DNA from 2 places in the Roseburia sp. AF22-2LB genome. Region 1 is predicted to be linked to the other one. Evidence: a T-box and tRNA genes for the amino acid it is inferred to sense, from the RefSeq annotation. Region 1 holds a T-box; the other holds one or more tRNA genes.

Region 1 (5,113 bases):
GCAACGACATTAAAGCGTTATGAAGGCGAATCTTCCCATATTTCGGTAGAATATAAAGACCCCTCCGTTTATCCGAATTTTTACCGGGATTATACGGATGATACATCTATCACCAGAAAGAGTCTGATTGTAGAAAGCAGTAAACGTTCCAAAGTAATTAATTACAGCAATATTTATGAGACCAGTATAGATTACAGTACTTATAGCAGCCAGACTACAGGTTATGATGGAGAGGGACAGCTTACCAGTGCCATTTCCTATGTCACATCGGATGAAATGCCGGTTATGTACGAACTGCAGGGACATGGTGAGACAGCATTGAACGGTAATTTTAAAGATGCTGTTGAGAAAGCAAATGTCACTTTAAACAGCCTCAACCTGATGCAGGCAGACAGCATTCCGGAAGATGCACAGGCACTTATTATCAATGGACCGACCTCTGATTTTTCATCCGATGATGCGTCAAAAGTAATTGATTATATCAATAAAGGTGGAAAACTTTTTGTAACGCTATCTTATACAGATGCTGATATGAGTAATTTTTATTCGGTTTTAAATGAGTTTGGCATTACTGCAGTAGATGGAATGGTGATGGAGAGCAATACCGGTTCTTATTATCAGGCACCATATTATCTTTTACCAAATGTAGAAAGCAGTGCACTGACTTCCGGTGTGGATGGCTATGTATTTACACCGTATGCAGTAGGTCTTACCTATAATACCGATACCGAAAATGTAACCTATACACCTTTACTTACCACTTCGGATGCAGCGTACAGTAAGACAGATGCTACAAGCTCCTTAGAGCAGACGGAGGATGATATTACAGGACCGTTTACGGTAGGATTAAAGGCGGAAAAAACCATGGATGATACAATCGCAGATATTCTTGTATATTCTTCCATGAGTATGTTTACGGATGATGCAGACAGTATGGTATCCGGAAATAATTTATCCGTATTTTCAAAATCCATTGCAAGCTATATTCCGGAAGACAGCGGTTCAGCAGTTGTGATTCCGGTCAAAGAATATGACAGCAGTACTCTGACCGTACCGGCTTCGGTTGTCATTGCATCAGCTGTAATCGGCATTGCAGTAATTCCGTTATTGCTTCTTGCAATCGGTATCGTAATCTGGATGAGAAGGAGAAAGAAGTAATGAAGAAACAGAAAAAACAGTTGATTGCTTTATGCATCCTGCTTCTTATCTGTATTGTTGCATGGGTTGGCCTGACGAAGTGGAATAAGAGCCAGGAACAGAAAAAACAGGAAGAGGAAGAAGCATCCAAAGTTATGGTGACAGATGTTAACACAGAAGATGTAAATGCATTTTCTTATCAATATAATAATGAGACACTGTCTTTTGTAAAAGAAGATGATACATGGTATTATGAGGCAGATAAAAGCATTGCATTAGACCAGGATGCCGTGGAAACATTGGTTACCACCGCAGCACAGCTTACGGCAGAGCAGGAAATCAAGGATTATGAGGACTTATCAGAGTATGGGCTTGAAACGCCGTCAAATACCATTACCCTGACGACAGGGGATGGAACAACAACACTTCTGATCGGAAATAAAAATGACATGCTGAGCCAGTATTATGTAAAGACGGATCAGTCTAATAGTATTTATCTGGCAGGAAGTGCAGTATATACCACTTATCAGAAAGGAATCGCGGATCTTACAGTAACGGAGAGTACTGAGGAATCGGCGACTGAACAGCCGGAAGAGACAGAAGAAGCTGATACTCTACAAGACGGGGATACGGAAAGCACAACCGAAATTGCGGAATAAAAGGATTGACAAGTAAAATATCCGTTGGTAAAATATATGAGAAAGTGTGGAAGAGAAATAGTAATCATTGGAAGCCTTCAGAGAGAAAACGGCAGGTGAGAGTTTTTGACGGAAGATGATGAACCAGTCTTGGAGCTGCATATCCAAGCAGAAGTGAAGGTATGTCGGGTTCTCCCGTTACAGAGAGAAGGCATAAGAAGATGTGCCGGAGTGCAGGAGCAGTCCTGAATTTAGGTGGTACCACGGATGAAACATTCGCCCTAAGCTAAATCATAGCTTAGGGCTTTTATATTGCTTTAAGCAGATGAGTTGCAAGAATAGAAAAAGGAGATAAGAAAATGAAACTGGAAAAATTAGTTGGTGACCGGTTTAAAGAGAGACCGGCAGATTGTGTGATTGACAGTCATGCACTTATGGTAAAAGGTGGATACATCAAATATGTGGCAAATGGTATCTATTCTTCATTCCTACCATTAAAGAGAATTACACGTAAGATTGAGCAGATTCTTCGTGAAGAGATGGACAAGGTAGACGGACAGGAAGTACAGTTCCCGGTTGTTATGCCTGCATCTATCTGGGAAGAATCCGGAAGATATGAAAGCATCGGAGACGAGCTGCTTCGTTTTACAGACAGAAACGGTGCCAGGATGGTACTTGGCATGACCCACGAAGAAGCAGCCGTACAGTTGGTTCGTGAGTATGCACAGAGCTATACCAAATATCCTTTTATGATTTATCAGATTCAGACCAAATTCCGTGATGAAGCAAGACCTCGTGCCGGATTAATCCGTGTAAGAGAGTTTACCATGAAGGATGCATATTCCTTCCATACCAGCCAGGAAGATTTGGAGCAGTATTATCAGAGAGTACACAAGGCATATGAGCGTATTTTTGAAAGAGCCGGTATTCCGGAAGTGGTATCCGTTGCATCTGATTCCGGTATGATGGGCGGAAGCCTTTCCCATGAGTTCATGCTTCTTACTCCGATTGGAGAAGATTCCATTGTACTTTGTGATGATTGTGGATACAAAGCAAATATGGAAGCTGCAGAAAATATTTCTGATATTCCAAGAGCCGCAGAATCAGCAGAACTGGAAAAGGTTCATACACCAAATATCCATACTATTGAAGATATCTGTGAATTCTTTGGCGATAAGACAAACAACTCCTGTAAAGCAGTTGTTTATCAGAAAAATTCAGATGACAGCTATGTGGTTGTATTTATCCGTGGCGATCTGGAAATCAATGAGACCAAGCTTGTTAATTATCTTGGTGATCAGATTCATGCTGCTGTTATTACAGAAGAATGCGGATTAAATGCAGGCTATATCGGACCAGTTGGCTTACATATCAATGCACCTCATGTGGTTTTATATGATAAGTCTCTGGAAGGAAGAAATAACTTATCCTGCGGAGCAAATGAAGAGGAATACCACTTCAAAGGACTTGATATGGAGCGTGATGTAAAAGACGCAGAATATCATGATTTTGCTAAGGTATACGAAGGCGGAATCTGCCCGAAATGTGGTAAGAAGACCGTCCGTATTTCTAAAGGTATTGAAGTGGGAAATATCTTCCAGCTTGGAACCAAATATACCAAGTCCATGAAGATGACTTATGTAGATAAAGATGGTGAGAGACAGACTCCAATCATGGGCTGCTATGGAATCGGTGTCGGAAGACTTGCTGCTGCTGTATGTGAAGCACATCATGATGAGTATGGTCCAATCTGGCCAAAGGAAATTGCTCCATGGCAGGTCCACCTTTGTGCAGTAAGACCGGACAATGAAGAAGTAAAGGCTTTTGCTGATGATTTATATGAGAAAATGCAGAATGCTGGTATTGAAGTTATCTATGATGACCGTACCGTAAGTGCCGGCGTTATGTTTGCCGATGCAGACCTTCTTGGAATTCCGCTTCGTGTTATCGTAAGCCCAAGAAATATGAAGCAGGGAATCATTGAAGTGACATCCCGTGATAAGACTTTAAAGGAACAGGTTCCGGTAGAAAACGTATTTGAAGAGATTCAGAAGTACTTATAAGAAGAGATTAAAAATAGCATATTGTGAATGATATGAGAAGAACTCCTGCCGGTTGGAAAACAATCAGCAGAAGTTCTTTTTGTGCGAATAGCGAGAAAAATCGCATGCCTGCATGCAGATTTGGCAAGCACCGCGATAACTCGAGAAACTCGCAAAGCGTGTTTCTCGTAGTTAGTGCGTCTGTTTATTAATATAGCTTGTCTTAAATTTTGAATACATAATCTTCTGGCTGCGGTACAGTCCGTAATAGCCGGAGAGCATATAACTGAATGCAATCGCAAGAAGCAGGAACGGCATTGCAGCAAAGCCGAACATTTCAAAGCTGATCAGCAAAGAAGTAATCGGGCTGTTGGTGACACCACAGAAAATGGCGGCCATACCGATGGCGGCACATAAGGTTGGGGAGAAACCGGTCAACGTTCCAAAGAGACAGCCGAAGCTTGCACCGATAAAGAAAGTAGGAACAATTTCGCCACCTTTGAAGCCGGCACCAAGAGTCAGGGCAGTAAAAATAATTTTTAAAAGAAAAGCTTCCGGTGCCACTGTGCCGTCAAAGCATTTGGAAATAATATTAACGCCGGTTCCGTTGTAATCCTGATTACCTGCCAGAAGGGTGAGGAGAATAATGATGCAGCCGCCTGCCGCAGCACGAAGGTAAGGATTTTTGATAAATTTACGGTAAATGGTTTCACTGTAATGTAAGGAAATACAGAACAGGATACTGACCAATGCACATAAAACGGCAAGAATCGTTACGGTAACTGCAGAAGAAATTCCGAATTCCGGAATGTCTGAAATAGCAAAGGACGGCGGCGCAATCTGAAAGTGTAATGCCAGACCATGTGCTACTAAAGCAGAGATAACGCATGGCACTAATGCAGAATAGTGCATGATGCCGACACTGACTACTTCCAGCGGAAAAATAGCTGCAGCCATCGGTGTTCCGAATAAGGCGGAAAAAGCAGCACTCATGCCGCACATAATCATAATATGTTTATCTTTTTCATCAAAACGGAAAAGTCTTCCGAGAGAATTTCCGATGCTTCCGCCAAGCTGAAGTGCTGCACCTTCCCGGCCGGCAGAACCACCAAAGAGGTGTGTGATTAAGGTGGAGATAAAAATAAGCGGAGCCATACGCAGTGGAATTTCATCCCCAGAGTGGATGGCGGAAAGCACCAGGTTGGTTCCAGTATCCTTTTCATCATGGAGAAGATGATAGAGCAGTACAATCACGATTCCACCCAGCGGAAGAAAGAAGATGAGCCATGGATAAGC
Region 2 (5,113 bases), on a different contig from region 1:
TGCCGGGTGGTTTACCATCCGGCATTTATATATGTCATATATATTCTTTCCTTCGGAAGGATGATACGAAATCAGACTTTCTTGATGCTGCTGCGACGTTTTGCTTTCTCCTCGTAGAGGATTGCATCAGAGTGCTTGAGAATGTCTGTTAAGTCCATCTGCGGATTACAGTAGAAGTCGTAGATGCCGACAGAGATTTCTACATAAAAAGGTTTATCGCATACGGCATTAAAAGCATCGCTCTCTGCTTTCAGATTCTTTAAAAGCTGCTCCTTGAAATCCGGTATATCGGTTAAAATAAAGGAAACAAATTCGTCACCGCCCAGTCTTGCAGTAATGGCATCCTTTGGCAGGCATTTACGCAGCCGTTCGGATACTGTGCGTAACGCAAAATCCCCGGCAAGATGGGAGAAGCAGTCGTTGATTTCCTTTAAGTGATCCAAGTCACCAAAAAGAAGATAAGCTTTTTTGCCGGAATTGGATTCAATTGCATGGGATGCCCGTTCCATAAATCCACGGCGGTTCAAAAGCTGGCTTAAATCGTCATATTCAGAGATATAACTTAAGATGCTGTTCTGCTCCTGAATGACTTTCATGGAATCCTGCAATTCTTTCTGAATCTGGCGTTCGCTGGCATTTAACTGGATAAAATGCAGGAGTGCACCAATCTGGAGGCTGCAAATCTGCATAAAGGAAATATCTTTCTGTTCCACTTCGCAAAGCAGCAGACCGAACTGTTCATCTCCGGAAAAGAGGATAAATGATGTATAGCAGTGGCTGTGTTCCTTTGGAAGAAAACTGGAAAATCCATTGGCAGTCGTTACTTTTGGACGTTTGCCCGGTTCATGGTAGACTGATTTTTCATCATGGTAATATGCTGCCAGATAGATTTCGTCCGGATACTCTGCAAGCTCATTTTCCTGATGAATGACCGGTTTGTCAAAGAAGAAAAAGAAGGAACTTTTGACATTCATCAGATGCAGCCGCTCCATGATATGTGTAATCGTTTCTTTGAAATTGGCACCGGAGTTAATCAAATCTCTTGTAAAGGAAGGTACAAACCAGGCTTTCCGGTTAGAATCCATGATTTCTTTTTCTAGCTGGAAGACATCCGCAGAATGAACGTATTGCTGGGTAAAGGATAAAATGCCGGAAAGCTGTGTCTGCAGCAGTTCTTCCTCCGAGAAGTTAATCAGTGTACGGAGTAATGAAGTAAGTTGCTCTAGGAGCATTTCTCCGGAAATATGGGGATATGCAGTAAGCTTTCTCAGATAACGAATCAGAGGCTCGTTGGAGAAGTCAGTTCCCTTCCGGATAAAGATTTCTTCATATATATTTTCAAAATATGCATGTAGAACTTCGGTATAGTAATTACGATCTTTTTCGTATGAAATGGAAGAGAATAATTCCTCAGCCATAGCATCGACCTGCTGGTGTATAAAATCGTGCAGCTGCTCCATGCTGATATGACGCAGTGTGGTAAAGCGGGTGTGCAGCTGGCAGCCGCAGGAGCTTCTCTGGTGAAAAATGGCTGACATCCGGCAGGATTGTGGCTTCTTTCCCTGACAGAGCATAAGCGCATTCTGTAATGCCTGGTAGCTGAACTGGAAGCTGCTGTGGGAAACACTGGTCAGTGGTGGCTCCATGGTTTTTGCGTGGTCAATGTCGTCAAAACCGGTAATGGCAATGTCATGTCCCACCAAAAGGTCTCTTGCAGCACAGACGCGGTATCCTGCCTTTGCCATATTATCATTTGCAAAAGCAATTGCCTCTAATTCCGGGTTGTGGTCTAGAATATATTCCACCTGCTCGGTGACAAGCTCTGAGTAGTTGCCATAGACGACCATATCATTCGTGACCGGAAGCTGATGTTCCGCCATAACATCGCGGTAGGCTTTCAGCCGTTCATTGGAGTCTTTGTTGTTAGCTGGTCCTGCTACAAAAGCAATCTTACGATAGCCATGGACATTCACAAGATGTTCGATACATTGCCGCATGCCGTTGTAGTTGTCAGCAATCAGGTATGGAATGTCAGAATCGTCCGGTGTGTCCTCTAACATCAGAAATGGAATATCTTTATAATGGGAAAGAAAGTCTGCCTTTACCTGGTTGCTTTTAAAAATAGAAAGAGAACCATAGGTAATAATGAGTGCATCTGGTTTGGTAAAATGCACATAATCATAAATCGTATCAAACTGATAATTATAGTCCCCGTCAAAACTGCAGGATAAAATATCTTTACAATATTGTGGCATCTGAGGTCCCATCAGAAAAATAATATTGATATCTTCTTCTCTGGCACAGGTATAGAAGCCTCGAAGTAAGTCTTCTGAGTAGCTGGACTGGGTGTCACCTAACATAATTGCAATTGTTGGTCTCTGGTTGTTCTCCATAATGTGCCTTTCTCTGGTAAAAAAAGTTGCTTCGGCATTGTAAAAGCCGTTCTTATGATTGACTTAAGTATAACATAAAACGATTAAGTAGAAAAGAAAATAAAAATATTACTGGACAAAAAATGTGATATATGCTAATATAGTTGAGCGTGTGAAAGAACTGAATAACGATGCGTGGCTCAGCTTGGTAGAGCGCTGCGTTCGGGACGCAGAGGTCGCAGGTTCAAATCCTGTCGCATCGACGAAAAAAACGAGTACACTGTTAGGTGTGCTCGTTTTTTATATGAAGATTTCTACCCAAACATTGTCTGGAATCATCCTGTCATGTTATAATGAGCGTAAGCAAGTCAACATATAAGCGTGATTGGCGAGCTGCAATTGTTTATCAGGAGTTGATTTTCACTTGATAAATGAAATGGTTGGAAAATAATACAATAAAGGAGAAGACACAATATGAGTATGGAACCGGATTTTCTTACTTTGACAATCGGAAAACAGAAAAATATTGCATTGATTGCCCATGATGGAAAGAAAGCAGAACTGATCCAGTGGTGCAAAGACAATGCAGAAATTTTAAAGAAGCATTTCCTTTGTGGAACCGGAACAACGGCAAAAATGATTACAGACCAGACGGGACTGCCGGTAAAAGGCTATAACAGCGGTCCGCTGGGCGGAGACCAGCAGATTGGTGCTAAGATAGTAGAGGGAAAAGTAGACTTCGTGATTTTCTTTTCAGATCCGCTTACTGCAGCACCTCATGACCCGGATGTAAAAGCGCTGCTTCGTATTGCACAGGTATATGACATCCCGATTGCAAATAATAAGGCAACTGCAGATTTTATGATTCATTCCGAGTTGATGGATGAAGAATATAATCACAATGTGATTAATTTTAATAAGAATATCAGACAGCGGGCATCGACGATAAAGTAATGTCAGCTAAACTACGAGAAACACGCAAAGCGTGTTTCTCACATAAAAAGGAGAGGCGGTGTGAATACTCACACCGCCCCTTTTTCCTTTTAATTATCCTGGTATTATCCCTCAATGGAAATATATTTCTTTTCTTCCACAGCAGGTTTTACTTCTTTCTTCGGAACGGTCAGAGTCAGGATACCATTTTCAAAACCGCCTTTGATGTCATCCTGAGTAACGCCATCTCCGACATAGAAACTACGCTGGTAAGAGCCATAGTAACGTTCTTTACGGATATATTTGCCATCTTTGTCTTTTTCGTCCTTGTTGTCCTGGTGTTTGGCATTGACGATGAGGTATCCGTCTTTCAGCTCAGCCTGGATATCTTCTTTCTTAAAACCTGGAAGTTCAAATTCCAGTTCATATCTGTCGTCAAATTCCTTAACGTCAGTGTTCATGGCAGCGCGGTTGTCTGCAGCAGGAGCATTGTAAGCTCCGAATGGAAATACATCATCGAATATATCATCTACAAAGTTGTTTGAAAAAATACTTGGTACTAACATAAGTCATTCCTCCTGAAATAGTCTATTGTAATTAGTAATAATGTTTCTTGCTTCTGTGAGCTTCTCTGGCTTCCTCAACAGCCTCATGGTCGGCTACATTAATTTTAGCTTTTACTTTCTTCTTTTTTAATGGATGTTTTGGATTTTTGTCTGACATAATAACATGCTTCCTTTCTTAATCTGAATCAGATACTATATAAAGTTCTGTTATCCTTCAATGGCGATGTACTTGTGGTCTTCCACAGCAGGTTTTGCTTCTTTCTTCGGAACGAAGAGTTTTAAAATACCATGTTTAAATTCGCCTTTGATATCCTCTTCGGTAATGCCATCACCCACATAAAAGCTTCGGCTGCAGGCTCCGGAATAACGTTCCTTACGGATATATCTGCCGGATTTCTTATCCTCATTTTTTTCATCCAGGCCTTTGGCAGCGCTGATGGTCAGGTAACCGTTCTCTAAGGAAGCACTTACTTCGTCTTTCTTAAATCCAGGTAAATCGATTACCAGTTCATAACCATTATCTTGTTCCTTGATATCTGTCTTCATCAGACGTGCGGCTCTACGACCGTAAAGTTTTTTCTCAGTTTTTTTCATATCCATGTTATCGTCCATCCATGGAAAATCCTCAAAGAAGTCATCAAATAAATTCTCTCCAAAAATACTAGGCATCAACATAAGTCATCTCTCCTTTTTTAATAAATCATTTTATGCTTGTTTACCTTGTTTCTTTGGAACCGGGATGTTTTAGGAACTCTTTTTTTGTTCCTCTCCTTTGTTCTGACTACGTTATAGCACCAATTATTAGCACTGTCAAGATGTGAGTGCTAATAAAATTGTGAAAAATTTGTGAAAAAACACAAATTGTGCAAAAACAAAGAAAAAACATGGAAATGCACTGTAAAAACAAATGAAATATAAGGAGATATAATGCAGAAATATAGGGGGAAATAAGGGGTAGCATGATAAAAAGGAAAGAATATTGCAGGAACTATGAGACTGTGTTATGATTTCTATAACTTTGCGTCATGGAAATTATGAGTTTAGGAGAAAAAACAAAATGAAGACACAGAATGAGAAAAGAAGTACATTTTCGGGGAAGATAGGGTTTGTATTATCAGCAGCAGGCGCTTCTGTGGGACTGGGAAACATATGGAGATTCCCATATCTTGCGGCAAAGTATGGGGGAGGAATCTTTCTGCTGATTTATATTATACTTGCACTGACTTTTGGATATACGATGAT

Evidence for each region. A T-box is a leader RNA that pairs with one kind of tRNA and senses whether it is charged. The one in region 1 lies ahead of DWX96_RS02880 (proline--tRNA ligase), so its partner is inferred to be a tRNA-Pro.
Region 2: it has a tRNA-Pro gene. The T-box ahead of DWX96_RS02880 (proline--tRNA ligase) is inferred to sense a tRNA for this amino acid. The anticodon was not compared.

Annotation. Positions count from the first base shown of each region.
Region 1 covers NZ_QTWM01000002.1:51,141-56,253, reverse strand. The annotation lists gene DWX96_RS02890 (Gldg family protein) at 1-1,158, shown strand, start outside; gene DWX96_RS02885 (DUF4340 domain-containing protein) at 1,158-1,796, shown strand; T-box leader at 1,835-2,062, shown strand; gene DWX96_RS02880 (proline--tRNA ligase) at 2,135-3,838, shown strand; gene DWX96_RS02875 (chloride channel protein) at 4,010-5,113, opposite strand, start outside.
Region 2 covers NZ_QTWM01000003.1:10,688-15,800, forward strand. The annotation lists gene DWX96_RS05445 (GGDEF domain-containing protein) at 72-2,393, opposite strand; tRNA gene DWX96_RS05450 (tRNA-Pro) at 2,562-2,635, shown strand; gene DWX96_RS05455 (methylglyoxal synthase) at 2,853-3,326, shown strand; gene DWX96_RS05460 (Hsp20/alpha crystallin family protein) at 3,431-3,871, opposite strand; gene DWX96_RS14740 (hypothetical protein) at 3,903-4,028, opposite strand; gene DWX96_RS05465 (Hsp20/alpha crystallin family protein) at 4,079-4,546, opposite strand; gene DWX96_RS05470 (sodium-dependent transporter) at 4,929-5,113, shown strand, end outside.